3 regions of the Chamaesiphon sp. OTE_75_metabat_556 genome follow, and region 1 is predicted to be linked to each of the others. Evidence: riboswitches for the same ligand, from Rfam matches in the RefSeq annotation. Region 1 holds a riboswitch; each other region holds the start of a gene.
What was found. Region 1 has a riboswitch for cobalamin ahead of cobW (cobalamin biosynthesis protein CobW). Riboswitches for the same ligand answer to the same signal wherever they lie in the genome.
Positions count from the first base shown of each region.

Region 1 (5,577 bases):
ATGAGACGTTGTTGGATTTTACTCAGTGAAGGGATGTATGATTACAAGTTTTTTAAACCATAAATTGAAGGAGTGAAATAATACTCTCCGCCTTTGAGTGTCACGAAACCCTTGAATAACGAAGATTTCTCGCATTTGGTCGAACCGTATTCGGGGAACCAGGTCTGTGGTATGCTACCGCCCTGACCGATTACCGGGTCGATGCCGATCTTCTCTTTTGGAAATTTCTCGTTATTCACCCACTGGGTTTGCATGAACTGGAATTGCTTTTCAATTGAAGCCTGATAGCTCATAAACAGTAATCCAACGCCATCATTGGGTTTGTCAATGAATTCTTTTGAGTCAGGATCTTGAAGTCGGCTACCATAGGTAATCCCACGGCGAGCCATTTGTACTGACTTATCAAAGTCAAGCCCCCCAGGACTCGATCCGCGAGGATTGGATTTGCGAATGTGGGCATGAAAAGGGCATTTTGACCCATCGGAGTCGTCACTGTAGTCGAAGTTATTAACTACTGGCACACCGTCCTCTTTAACGTTCAAAGTAACTGGTGTTCCATCTTCAAACCGACCGACAACCATCGCCCCTGCTCGTTCGCCATCGTCTCCTTTGAGTCCTATTGTTTCGCCAAGCTGTTCTTCAGATCGCTTAAAGCCAGCGACATTCTGTTCCAATTTGCGAAAAACAAAGAAACTGCCAAAGCCACTCGTTTCAAGGGGATCTGGTGCCAAAAATTGTCCGAGCGGTGCCGTCGGATCGTACCGATCTATACCGCCCCCGTTCTGACTTGTTTCTTTATCTATTGCACTCTGAATCATCAACGGCTGAGAACGACCATCCACATAGCCAAAATGCTCGACACCTTCACCGTCAGCGTTTTTGTAAGCACGACCTTCCTGCACGAACATGACTTCAAAGGGACTGTCTTCTTTTTCAAAATCTTTAACCATCTGCCCGATGATTCGGGCGAGTTTAATCTCGCTATCATAGGCTAGTAGCAACATCACATCACTCGATCGATTGAGTTCGGTTTGCCATGACTTGGTAGAACCGTCATCCAATACTGAGGTGTCAGCAGCCATTCCTCCAGAAAATGCTCCAAAACCACTAAACTTGTTGCCATGTCCAAATCGATCGAGACCAGCTTTGCTCAAAAATACCAGCCGGACGACTCCGCCCGGAACTCGTTTCGCCTTGAATTTTTTGGTCTCTTCGTGCTGTGTAAAAGCATCTGTTACTGGGTAGTGTTGGAGAAATTCACGAGCTTTATCGATATGTTTGATGGTGAGAAAAAGCAACACTACATGCTCGCGTCCATGACCCTTCAGAATGTTAGCCTGAATGTTTTTCATGAAATGTTCCACCCGATCGCTCATTACTGTGTCATCAAGCGGTTTAGTTAGAATTTCCATTTACGGTTCTCCAGTTATTAATTAAGTGTCAAAAGTAAAGTATGCTACGTTTGCCCTCGATTGATCGGGAATGATCACAGCCGTTAGCTTGGGGATTTCATCTCTGAAATAGCTTGTATTTAAGGATTTCGGGTACTATGTCTTAACTGTAATGGCAGTTGCTATATTTTTTTTGACACTAGTATTTATCATGTAGTTTCAGTCTAAAGTCAGGTGCTCCAGATGATGACTATTCCCTAACATTTTGTAATGTTTTCTCGCGATCTCAAACACCACGATCTCACCATCTTTCTGAGTGGCTGGTTTGGCGGTGGCATTCCCGCCGTTGAGAACAGTTAAGGCCGATCGACTTTACTTCCGAATTAGTACGCCCCAAATTACGAATAACAGGAGTGCGATATAGCTACCCACAAATAACCAGTCCTGCCAAGTATCTTGTGTTTCCACTGTCATAAATCCTGATCGCTATTTCCACATTATAATCATAAAAGATTAGCTCAATGTGCTGACAATGCTAGGCTCTGTCGATCTTCTCAGGACTTTTGCAGGAGGTCTACTATCCTCTATCCTCTAAACAATGCGTCTTCCCCCCAATCCCGATCGCACGCCAGATATCAACGTCGTTGCCCTCATTGACGTCCTATTTGCAATTTTGACCTTTTTTATCATTACGTCCCTGACACTGACGCGGAACGAGAGTTTGCCTGTCAACTTACCCACCGCTGGAACGGGTAAAAGTCAAACGCAAACCAAGATGATTGTCAGTATCGATGCTCAAGGTGCGATCGCCCTCAATCGGCAGCTAGTCAAAGTAGAAACTCTAGTCCCCAAACTTCAATCCCTAATTGCCAAAGAGGGACAAACCCTCGTCATTATCAATGCCGACGAACGGGTAGAGCATAGGCGAGTAGTAGCTGTTATGGATCGGGTGCGTCAGATTCCTGGAGTGAAACTTGCGATCGCCACTCAGCGTAAATAGATTGGATTCGATCGATCTGAGGATACCTTGCTAGCGACGATCTCACTCGATCGTAACAATACGGTAAACTATAAGACCGAACTCGGTTCTACTGGGGAGCAGCCAGTGGAGGTAACGGGGAAAGTTTGGTGCAAAGCCAACGCTGTCTCGCAACTGTAAACCGATGCACTCGTGCATCGATAAGTCAGGATGCCCGCCGAGGTGTAGATATTCCCATTTGTGCGAGATACACAGAATTAAAGTAACATGGCCAAAAAAATTCCCGTCACCGTCATTACCGGATTCCTTGGTAGCGGTAAAACCACGCTGATCCGACATTTACTCACCCACAATCAAGGACGCAGAATTGCGGTGATTGTCAATGAATTTGGGGAATTGGGTATCGATGGTGAGTTGTTGCGCTCCTGCCAAGTTTGCCCCGATGATGAGGTTGAATCACCCAATAATATTGTCGAACTTACCAACGGTTGCTTGTGCTGTACGGTACAAGAAGAATTTTTACCGACAATGCAGGCTCTAATTGCCCGTCGCGATGACATTGACTGTATCTTAATCGAAACATCCGGTTTGGCACTGCCCAAGCCGCTAATTACCGCCTTCAGATGGCCGGAGATTCGCACCGCAGCGACGGTAGATGCGGTGATTACGGTGGTCGATTGTGATGCGGTGGCAGATGGACGGTTTGCCAGCGATCCGGCGGCTGTAGACGCGCTCAGACAGGAGGATGAAAATCTCGATCACGAGACACCATTGCAAGAGTTATTTGAGGATCAGTTAGCTTGTGCGGATCTGGTAATTTTAAACAAAGCCGACTTAGTCACTACCGAGCAATATCAACAAACGATCGATCTAGTCAACCAAGAACTCCCCCGCGCTGTGAAAATTATTACGAGCGATCGGGGTATCGTAGATGTAGAGACAATATTAGGATTGAATGCCGCAGTGGAAGACCATCTCGAACAGCGTCCGAGCCATCACGATACCGAGGAAGAACACGATCACGACGATGAGATCGATTCGACACATCTGGTTTTGGACTATGAATTTAACCCCGAACAATTGCGTCAACAATTAGAACTTCTCGTTAAAGAACAAGAAATCTACCGCATTAAAGGCTTCGTTGCCGTTCCCAATAAACCGATGCGGTTAGTCATTCAAGGCGTCGGCAATCGGTTCGAGCAATTTTACGATCGACCCTGGCGCACCGATGAGCGTCGCCAGACTAAACTAGTATTCATCGGTCACTCGATCGACCCTGTCGCGATCGCTACTGCTTTAGCTGTTGATACAGATAGAGAATTGGATCTCGTCTAATTTAGTTAAATATGGCCAAACTTCGATCAAGTCAACCGACCGTGAATCGAGCAGTTTATAGATGGTGACAAAAATCAAAATCAAAATAATTTGAGGTTTTATAATGGTTGCAGTAAAAGATTGTGCGCCACGATTCATTCCCGCAGAATATTTTGCATGGGAAGAACAGCAATTAGAACGCCATGAATATATTGATGGTGAAGTTTATGCGATGAGTGGTGGCACTGTCAATCATAGTGAAATTGCAGCAAAGTTTAATCGGTTATTGGGAAATCATTTAGAGGAGAGTGGCTGTAGAACGCTTAACTCTGATGCCAGGATTAACATCTTAGAAACTGATGACTATAGTTATCCCGATGGAAGTGTGACTTGTGATGAGCGAGACAAAAGTAATACTCAATATATTGTTTATCCATGTCTGATAGTTGAGGTTTTATCTGATAGTACTGAAGCTTACGATTCTCCTTTGGAGACGCTACGCGAACGTGGTGAAAAGTTCTATAGGTATCGTCGCAATCCAATTTTGCAGGATTATGTTTTGGTTAGTGCTAAATCGATCTCGATTGATATTTATCATAAGAATGATGCGGGTGAATGGGTAATTATTAATTATCGGGCTGGAGATATTATCGAACTTAAAAGTATCAATCTCAGTTTCCCGATCGAGCAAGTCTATCGCGGGATTGTATTTGAGTAATAGTAAATCGATTAGATAATTTGATTTCGATAGTTTAAATCTAACTGATGGGCATTGCCCACCTTACGAATTAACTCTTCTTTACTCCTTTCTTAAATATACCCAGTCCAACAATTTACATGGAATCAGTGACTCAGGGGCATCTATTCTTCTACATTCTACATCCATTTTGAGCGTGGGAATAGAAGCTATTACTTCAGTAGCAATACATTCCATTGATTCTTTTTCTTCCTCTGTGAATTCGCCATCAAAGTAGAAATTAATCATGATTTTAGATTCATCCCATCCACAAGTTATACCTCTGATGTTAGGTGTGATTTCATGCAGTAATGCAAATTGTATAGTAAGTAGTAAGGTAGTTCTAAGGTTGAAGTTTTCCATTTCTCTGTAAAATCATTAACATGATTTATTGGACAAATACAGATAAGCAATAGCAATCATATATGAGGAAAGACCAACAAACGATTATATTACTGATTTAATTAGCCAAGTATCGAGAATGTTTAATAAATCGTTGTGATAGCAAACAGCTATCAACTATCAACTATCAACTATCAATTCCCCAGATGGATATTCCTCGTTTACATCCAGATACGATCGAAGAAGTTAAAGCCAAAGTCGATATCGTTGATGTTGTCGGCGGGCATGTCGTGCTCAAAAAACGGGGTAAGGATTATTTAGGTTCTTGTCCATTTCATCAAGAAAAATCACCGAGTTTTTCTGTTAGTCCTACCAAGCAGATGTATTACTGCTTTGGTTGTCAGGCGGGGGGAAATGCGATTACTTTCTTGATGGAGTTGGGGAAGCAGTCGTTTACAGAAGTTGTCTTAGATTTAGCCCGCAGATATCAGGTTCCAGTTCAAACATTGGAGCCGGAACAGCGTCAGGAGTTACAGCGGCGATTGTCCCAGCGGGAGCAGTTATATGAAATTATGGCGATAACTGCTAATTTTTATCAGCACGCACTCAATCAGCCCCAGGGAGAAATAGCTCTCAAATATCTACAGGAAGAACGCGCTTTTAGTGACGAAACAATTCAAGGTTTTCAACTCGGTTATGCTCCGGCTGGTTGGGAAACTTTAGCTAATTATTTGATCGAGCAAAAGAAATTTCCACCGCAATCGATTGTAGCGGCTGGACTAGCGATCGCACGTAAGGATGGCAATAGTTACTAT
Region 1 covers NZ_JANNDR010000480.1:75-5,651, reverse strand. The annotation lists gene RMO27_RS19390 (MotA/TolQ/ExbB proton channel family protein) at 1-29, shown strand, start outside; gene RMO27_RS19385 (hypothetical protein) at 42-1,412, opposite strand; gene RMO27_RS19380 (biopolymer transporter ExbD) at 1,990-2,391, shown strand; cobalamin riboswitch at 2,458-2,607, shown strand; gene cobW (cobalamin biosynthesis protein CobW) at 2,638-3,705, shown strand; gene RMO27_RS19370 (Uma2 family endonuclease) at 3,809-4,402, shown strand; gene RMO27_RS19365 (hypothetical protein) at 4,484-4,783, opposite strand; partial or broken gene RMO27_RS19360 (CHC2 zinc finger domain-containing protein) at 4,969-5,577, shown strand, end outside.

Region 2 (4,321 bases), on a different contig from region 1:
TTTTATTAGTCGGCAGATACTCGATTGCTTTGCCGCTATAACAGCAATCTAACCAGATAATCAGATTTTTAACGGGGCTGGTTTGAATCAGATGGCCTAACTCACTGAGTGAAATACCATAGTTACAATCGCTCGGCAGTACATCACTGGTGGCTAAAAATACCTCTTCTCGACCATCGATCGTTTGACGCCAACCATGACCCGAAAAAAAGAATAAAGCTGTTTCTGGAGGATGACGATCGGGGGGATTGAGTAAGTTGGCGATCGCTTCTCTCAATTCTTGAATCTTGACGACTCCAGCCTCGGTATCGATGTGCAATTCACCCTTGCGATCGGCCATCCGTGGGAGTCGGTGGACGCGAAAGGTTTGAAACCCATATCGTTCGAGTTGCACCGCAATCGTTTCGGCATCATTAGCCGCCGCAGTCAATGGCTTGAGGGTGGTATGATGCGGGTAGTAATTAATGCCGACAACTAATGCTTCCCAATGTGAAGTCATATTTCAGCTTGGCTGACAACTCAGTCTGGTAAGTGTTACGTTAAGAACGTCAAGATATATTACCTCATCTAATTGAGGTAAAAGTTATGGAAGTAACAAACAGTAATACAATCTTAGCATATCTGTTGGCACTACGGGATTTTTCAGACGTCTTGAGCACTTCTGAAAAAGAAAAATTACAGACAGTTGCTAAAGATTTAAACATTCAACCCAAAGCCTGGACGAGTCATCTCGAAGCCGATCTGATCCAGACTATCCAAGGTAATCCCCAATTATTTCAATTCTACCGATCGTACAAAGAACAGCTCGATCGTTCGGGAGCAATTCCCATCGATTTACTACTGACAACGGAAAAAAACGAGCGATCGAGTGTGGATGCATCGCCGTTAATTGCCAAAGGAATGACCCCAGTAACACCAGCAACAGGCTACGAGCAGCAATTGAATAATGTGGTAATTGCGGTCAATCAAGCAGATTGCCCCGAGCAAAAAGTCCAAGAATATACTTTTCTCGATCGAGTCAAAGAATTTTTAAATCAAAATAGCCTATGATTTTTCAAGATCGGCATTATTTACATTTTGCCTTGCAAAAATATTCTCTTGCCCTAATATATGAATGAGCTATTCTATCCAACGATTGACTTATTTATCTACGATCTCAGGAGTCCGCTCAATGCTAGTGCTGATGAAATTACGCAAAATTATCAAGCGTTTCTGACTAGATTACCTTCAGGTCTAGATTTCAAAAACACTGAAATTGAAACTGAATATCTAGAATTAACAACACCTACCAGAATCAAGCTCAAGCCTGTCGATCTGCGATTGGAAGGATATTACTATCCGGTACTCCTCAATGATACTTATGGCTTGCAAATTGATTGTTCGGTCAATAACTTAACTGAGCCTCAATCGATCGACTCGTTTAGTTCGATCGCCACAGAAATTGCTAAAGCTGCCGCATCTAAAGCTTTAACAATTGGGAGAACTTGGACGGTTTCCGGCTGGTTGACCGCAGCACACCCAGATCCAGAGAGGATCGCGATCGATTGCTACCAAGCATTGTTCACAACTAAAGAGACACCGGAAATCCGAGGTAAAGGCACATTTTTAGATGCCCAAATCTTTGAAGTCTGGGGATCGCCATCTGTGGCTAGCGATCGCGTATTAATTATATTATTCCCCGATCGATCGACACTAGAAAAAGCTGCTGAATTTTACACAGATTGGATAGGTTTATTTTGCTATAGCCATAAGATCTCGTGGGCTTATCATCAAAGCCGTGCTCTTAAAGAATCTTTGATTTATCATTATAAAAAAGTTGAAGATAATGCATCAAAAATTCAGAACAGCCAGAATATCAATGTCAAGTTAGTTGATTTGCAGGTCTTATTCAATGATGTTAAAAAAATTCTCAATGCTTATACGAGTGATCTATTAAATCTCTCATTTCAAAAACAAATTATTAATATTAATCTCGTTAATTACCGAAACCGTCTAGAACAGATCAAAACCAAGGCAGTTCAAAGCAACGATCTCGAATTTCTAGATCGATTTGGTGATTTAGCTGAAAAAAAATATCTGGCTCAAATCGATAAAGATACAGAGAACATGCAACTTGGGCTAAAATTGCTGGAAACGAATATTAGTGCGCTACGCAGTCAGATTGAAATCGAAAAATCCGAACGCGATCTCAACTTTCAAAACCTAGTTACGCTGATTGGTGCAGGTACCGCAATCAGTACCTTATTTGATTATGATGGCAAAAAATGTAAAGCAGTTTTTAGCGTTTCCAAAGAACCAGAAGTCCCCCATATTTGTAATAATTTTTGGTTTGGCAGCGTGGTCATGCCGATTGGGACTATTCTGCTCTTAGGGGGGGTAATGTTATCGCTAAAATGTCTGTGGGTCGAGATTAAGGGTCGAAAAATCCGTCCGAAAGACTAAGTATTTAGCACCGCAATCAAATTTCGATCTCAATTTTCTGGCGATATCTACGCACTAATTCAGCGGTGCGAGCTGTTCGCTAGCAAAAATCGAGATCGAACTGTAGCGTCCGATCTACTCGATGCCAAACCGCCAGTGGCGATCGATCGCACTCCAACCCCAACCACCCGAAATCGAGCCGATAAAACTCTCCGTTCACTTGTGGCGATCGAGCTGGCAGTTAAAATGCTAGGATGAATCCAGCAGTTGGCCAAACCACTCACAACAGCGCACTTTGTCGTCAACAGCCACGGAAATCAATGGGGAAAGATTGGTGCCAACTCCAACGCTGTCCCGCAACTGTAATGTGTTCGAGATCCCATAATTCGATCTGGAGATCGGGTTTGATTTTGAATTAACTAAGTCAGAACACCCATTGGTATCCGCAATCAAGTTCATCTGCGAGGTTCAAGGTGACAACATCTCCATATCGAAAAATTGCCCCATTGTTAGCAATGGTTGGCTTGAGCAGCTATTTAGTCATTGGCTCGCCAACCCCCGCTCATGCGATGCACATTGCCGAAGGCTATCTACCCGTCCAGTGGGCGGTATTTTGGTGGGTAGCAGCCTTACCCTTCTTCGCTTTGGGTTTACGCTCCATCAACCGGATTACCCAAGCGCATCCAGAACTCAAACTACTCCTCGCCTTAGCTGGAGCCTTTACCTTCGTCCTCTCAGCACTCAAGATCCCCTCTGTCAGTGGCAGTAGCTCTCACCCCACCGGCACAGGACTGGGCACAATTCTGTTCGGCCCCTTGGCGATGTCCGTCATGGGTGGGTTGGTGTTGCTATTTCAGGCGATACTACTCGCACATGGTGGATTGACAACATTGGGTGCAAATGCGTTTTCGATGGCCATTGTCGGCCCGATGGTTGCGTATGTTGTCTACCAGACGATCGCCAAAACTGGGCATCAGAAAGTTGCGGTATTTTTAGCTTCAATGTTGGAAGACTTGTGTACTTATTTAGTAACTGCGGTGCAATTGGCACTCGCTTTTCCGGCAGTACAAGGTGGGTTTATGGCAGCTTTTGTTAAATTTGTCAGTGTATTTGCAATTACGCAAATCCCCTTGGCAATTAGTGAGGGGTTGTTAACAGTATTAGTCTGGAACTGGCTTCAGGACTACGGCCAACAAGAGCTAAAAATCCTCGGACTATTTCAAAAAGGCAGAAACTTAGATGCAGAAATTATCAACTAATATCTTGCTATTCAGTGGTGCAGTCATCTTGTCAATGGCTCCAATCTTGATGTATCAAGGCAAAGAATTTAAGGCCACAGATAGTCTTAATATCACGGCGATCGAACAAGTCAAACCTGGATACAAACCTTGGTTCGAGCCGATACTCAAACCTGCTGGCGGTGAAATCGAAACCTTTTTATTTGCCACCCAAGCCGCGATCGGATCGGGAGTGACTTGTTATATTTTAGGCTTATACAAAGGTCGCACCGAACGCCGCAAAAGCGATGAAACCGTTACAGCTCCGGAACATCGCGATTAGTGAATATCCACATTGACACTCTGGCATATAGCAGTCGGCTGCGCCATCTGCCACCAGCTCAAAAGCTCTGCTTTGCCTTGGCGGTGCTAGTGATTGCCCTCCTCAGTCACTATCCAGTGCAGATTGTCATCTTAATCTGGATGAGTGTGTGGATTGTAATTTATGCGGGCATTCCTCCCCAAGTTTACGGGGCGATGCTGTTGGGAGTCTCGATATTTCTGATAACGAGTCTGCCAGCTTTAGTGTTCGAGTATGTCGATCGAATTTCGGCGAATCTCCAACTCGATGTCCTCTGGCAACTGCCGATTGGCAATGGGTACATTTACCTCAGTCACAATGG
Region 2 covers NZ_JANNDR010000508.1:87-4,407, reverse strand. The annotation lists partial or broken gene RMO27_RS20320 (caspase family protein) at 1-499, opposite strand, end outside; gene RMO27_RS20315 (hypothetical protein) at 586-1,050, shown strand; gene RMO27_RS20310 (hypothetical protein) at 1,111-2,442, shown strand; cobalamin riboswitch at 2,699-2,877, shown strand; gene RMO27_RS20305 (energy-coupling factor ABC transporter permease) at 2,937-3,680, shown strand; gene RMO27_RS20300 (energy-coupling factor ABC transporter substrate-binding protein) at 3,661-3,981, shown strand; partial or broken gene RMO27_RS20295 (CbiQ family ECF transporter T component) at 3,981-4,321, shown strand, end outside.
Region 2: it holds a riboswitch for cobalamin, as region 1 does, so the genes downstream of both, RMO27_RS20305 (energy-coupling factor ABC transporter permease) here and cobW (cobalamin biosynthesis protein CobW) in region 1, are expected to answer to the same signal.

Region 3 (4,872 bases), on a different contig from region 1:
CCGAAGGCGCATTCTGGCTGAGTACCGAGCAAATTTTAGCTAAAGCCGCCGCCGCAGTAGAACTAGCAGCAACAGAAATCTGTATGCAGGGCGGATTGCATCCAGGTGCCAAGATTGGGGGTCGATCGCTGACTTATTATGTAGAGTTAATTACTGCGATTAAAACTACCTTTCCTCAGCTTCATCTTCATGCTTTTTCCCCTCAAGAAGTCGAATTTATCGCGCGTCAAGATGGATTAAGCTATGCCGATGTCATTATCGCCTTACAACAGGCTGGGGTAGGTTCGATGCCAGGTACGGCGGCGGAAGTATTGGATGATGCGGTACGGCGAGTCATTTGTCCCGAAAAGATCGATAGTGCGACTTGGATCGAAATTGTTACCGCCGCGCACCAATTGGGGATGCCGACGACAAGTACCATGCTAGCTGGACATATCGAGACTCCCAGCCAGCAAATCGCCCATTTCGATCGATTAAAACAAATTCAACTCCAAGCAATAGATACTCGATCTCCGACCCGCATCACCGAATTTATTATCCTCCCCTTCGTCGGCGAATCAGCACCTGCTCCGCTCCGCAGTCGCGTCGGCCGCGATCAACCAATTTTAGCTGACAATCTATTGCTAACTGCTGTAGCCCGAATCTTCTTGGGCAACTATATCCCCAATCATCAACCCAGTTGGGTCAAATTGGGTCTAGAAGGTGCGAAAACCGCCCTAACCTGGGGATGTAACGATCTGGGTGGAACGTTGATGGAGGAGCATATTACCACGATGGCGGGAGCTAAGGGTGGCACTTGCCTATCAGTGGCGGATCTACAAGGTGCGATTCGATCGATCGATCGCAACTATTGCCAACGCAGTACTCTGTATGAATTAATCTAGAGTTCGCAACATTGAGATCTTCCCAGTTGGGGCTGCTGTTCGAGGCCAGCCAAAACAAGAGCGATCGAATTAAATTCGATCGCTCTTTAATAAAATTTAGATATTTAAAAGTTGTTATTTTAGAGGGTGGGAAATTTTTTGCTGAATAACCTATGCGCGGACTCTCTGCAAGGCTTGGAGCTGGGATAGCAATGTATCAACTTCCGCTTGAAGTTCGAGGAATTTTTCTTGTCTGTCGGCTGGATATAAAGCCTTCATCAATTTAGCAACTTGCTGTTCGTGCTCTGAAGTAACAGATCCAACCGCGCGATCTGCGGTGGTTGCTACGGGAGCATCTAGGGTCAGGGGGCTGAAAGACATAGCTTTTGATAGTTATTTATACTTACTCACTCACACTCCAGCCAATTGTAGCCTGAATTCCCCGATTTGAGGATTTTGGATTGTGGAGATTTCCGAACTATCGACCTAGGGCGATGTGAATGTAATCTTGATGACGGGTCGATCGAGTGATTGTTCCACTAGGGAGACGGGGGACTGGGGGCAATGATGCTTACATCTAAACCTATTATTCCCTATCCACTATCCACTATTCACTATCCCCTAAAGCCTAAAACCTAAAGATCCCCATCTCATGTTAAATTGATGAAGCTTGGGGATCGGGGAAGTCTGGTGAGAATCCAGGGCTGTGCCGCAACTGTGATGGAGCGCGAACGCTTCGAGTCAGAATACCGTGCTTTGAGCGTACCCATGCGGTACTCACATTCACTATTTCCTTGCGTCGCATGGGGAAGGAGTTAGAGTCAGTGTCTGCTATCGAACCATTTGCTTTGACAGAGACGATCTCCAGGATCTGTCCAGATATTTATCATCCAGCGATCGCGCGTGATGGCTTGTTGACTCGGTTGCGAATTCCGGGTGGCGTGTTAAATGAATTACAATGTCGGATGATCGCCGAGTTACTAGAAACGATCGGCTTAGAGTACGTCCAAGTTACCAATCGTGCGAACTTACAACTGCGATCGCTATCACAAGATTTAGATCGAGATTTATTAACCAAATTAACTGAGTGTGGATTGGCAGCAAGTAATACTGCTGTCGATGGCATTCGGAATATCATGCTCAGTCCGACAGCAGGAATTGACGCGCAGGAATTAATCGATGTGCGCCCGTTAGCTGCTGCTTGGCTGGAATACTTAGATCTTCACCCTGAGTTGGGTAGCTTATCGAATAAATTTAGTGTCGGTTTCGATGGTGGCGGGAGCGTTGGCATTCTCGATCGACCCAATGATATAACGCTACTCGCGATTGGCAAGGATGAATTTAGTCTGCATCTAGGCATGGGCAACCGTGGTGAAGCTCCGCAACCTGTGGGGGTCAATTTAACCACCGATGAATGTTTGCCGATGTTGGCGGCGATCGCGCAGAGTTATCTCCAGGGCATCACGGTAATTGGTGGAGATACGCGGCGAAAACCAAGACTGCGGGATGTCATTAGTGATGATGGTTTGGCTGAGTTTGGCGAACTAGTCCGACGAGAATTCATAGGTTCTAGGCAATTTGTTTTTAAAAACACCTCACTCGATTCCGCCAAACGGACGCTCCGCGAACGAGATTATATCCAGGTAAATAACGATCTTCATTTAGGTGCGCAGCAGCAACGGCAACCAGATCGATACTATGTGGGTGTCGTCTTGCTGTTGGGGAGGTGGACTGTAGCGCAAATCAAAGGTTTAGAATCGATCGCGGTGCAGTATGGTAGTGGGACTATTCGCCTCACCCCTTGGCAAAATGTGATTATCCCCGATGTCCGATCGATCGATCTGAACACAGTCCAGGGATTAATTAACGATCTAGGTTTAGTGCAAACAGCCACTCATCCGAGCAGTTTGTTGAGAGCCTGTGCGGGTGCGACTGGTTGCCAGTTTAGTGCGACTGATACTCAAGCCGATGCGATCGCCCTATCTGAGTATTTAGCCGCTCAATTTACGCTCGATCGACCGTTGAATATCCATTTCAGCGGTTGCGAAAAATCTTGCGCTCAACCCGATCTGGCGGATATAACCCTGTGGGGCGAGGCAGAAACTTCCGAACGAGGTAGTCGCTATCGATTAGAAATTGGTGAGGTTAGAGCCACATTCGAGCAGGAATCAAGGGATCTGTTACCCCCCGAACGCATCCCGATCTTCGTTGGGAAACTAATCGAGGATTATCAACAGCGAAGATTAGATGCTCAAGAATCATTGCCAGCATTTATCAACCGTCAATGAGTCTGCATCATCATCAAAATCCGAACGGCAGCGGAAATCGATCGCCAGATAAATTAAACATTAACTCTATGATCTTTCCCCGCGCCCCGCTCCCCGCAGTGAGCGTAATCGAACTCCCAACTCCCAACTCCCAACTCCCACATGTCATCCAAAATCACCATTCCCGCTCCCCTACAGTACATCCGCGATGGGGCGGAAATTTATCGCCAATCTTTTGCCACGATTCGATCGGAAGCCCAGCTCGGTACCTTACCAGCCGATTTCAATACTGTCGCAGTGCGACTGATCCATGCGTGTGGGATGATTGATATCGTCGGCGATCTAGATTACTCGATCGATGCCGTGCGGGTTGGACGCAAGGCACTGGCAAGTGGGGCACCAATTTTATGCGATGCGCGGATGGTAGCAGATGGCGTGACGCGTACGCGCTTACCTGTAGAAAATCGGGTGATTTGTACCCTCCCAGATCCCCAAGTCCCGGCTTTAGCCGCCCAATTAGAGAATACGCGATCGGCTGCGGCTTTAGAACTATGGCGACCACATTTGGCTGGTGCTGTAGTCGCGATCGGCAATGCTCCCACGGCTCTATTTAGACTGCTTGAAATGCTCGACGAAGGCGCACCCAAACCCGCACTGATTCTCGGTTTCCCCGTTGGATTTGTCGGCGCGATCGAATCCAAAGCCGCCCTCGCCGCCGATAGTCGGGGCGTACCGTTTCTGACAATTCACGGACGACGGGGTGGTAGCGCGATGGCTGCTGCTGCTGTCAATGCACTAGCCACGGAGCAGGAATAATGGTTGCAATTCAGACGGGAAAATTATACGGGATTGGGGTTGGCCCTGGCGATCCGGAGTTGTTGACACTCAAAGCATATCGACTCTTGCAGGCGGCTCCAGTAGTTGCCTACCAAGCCGCAACCGACCATCAAAGCGTAGCGCGCTCGATCGTCGCACCCTATCTCAAAGGCGACCAAATCGAAGTCTGTTTTAATTTCCCCCGCGCCCTCGATCCCGAAGCCGCTTATGAATTGTACAGTGAGGCGATTAAACCGATCGCGGCACATTTGGGTGCGGGACGCGATGTGGTGGTCTTATGCGCTGGCGATCCGTTATTTTACGGCTCATTTATGTATTTATTTACCCGCTTAGCCGATCGATTTATCACCGAGATTGTCCCTGGTATCTCATCGCCAATGGCGGCAGCAGCGGCGATTGGTATGCCTTTATGTTATCAAAATGATGTATTTAGCGTCCTCGCCGGTACCCTTTCAGCAAAAGCGTTAAGAGAGCAATTAATCAATGCAGATGCAGTCGCAATTATCAAGCTCCGCCGTCATTTTGAGAAAGTGCGGCAGGTCTTAAGTGAACTAGATTTATTAGATCGCGCTAAATATATCGAACGCGCCACGGCTAAGGATCAGCGGATTGTGTCGATCGAAGCTGTCGATCCGAGTAATGTCCCCTATTTTTCAATGATTATCATCCCCAGCAAAACCCAATTTTAAGCAAAAACTTAAGATTATCATTCGATCGCAACAAGAGAACCAAAATCCTAAAACTATGACCAAATCAGAGCTATTAGCTGCGCTCAAGACTATGACTATCGCGGAGCAGTTAGAGATTTTGGAGGTGACTTCCAAAATAATTCGCGATCGGTTAAGCCATCCAGCCCTAACACCACAGCCAGATCGAACCGATCTAGAAATTGCCGCAGAAAAGAT
Region 3 covers NZ_JANNDR010000566.1:16,393-21,264, forward strand. The annotation lists gene cofH (7,8-didemethyl-8-hydroxy-5-deazariboflavin synthase subunit CofH) at 1-884, shown strand, start outside; gene RMO27_RS22235 (hypothetical protein) at 1,035-1,244, opposite strand; cobalamin riboswitch at 1,486-1,636, shown strand; gene cobG (precorrin-3B synthase) at 1,688-3,151, shown strand; gene RMO27_RS22245 (precorrin-8X methylmutase) at 3,293-3,946, shown strand; gene RMO27_RS22250 (precorrin-2 C(20)-methyltransferase) at 3,946-4,656, shown strand; gene RMO27_RS22255 (hypothetical protein) at 4,712-4,872, shown strand, end outside.
Region 3: it holds a riboswitch for cobalamin, as region 1 does, so the genes downstream of both, cobG (precorrin-3B synthase) here and cobW (cobalamin biosynthesis protein CobW) in region 1, are expected to answer to the same signal.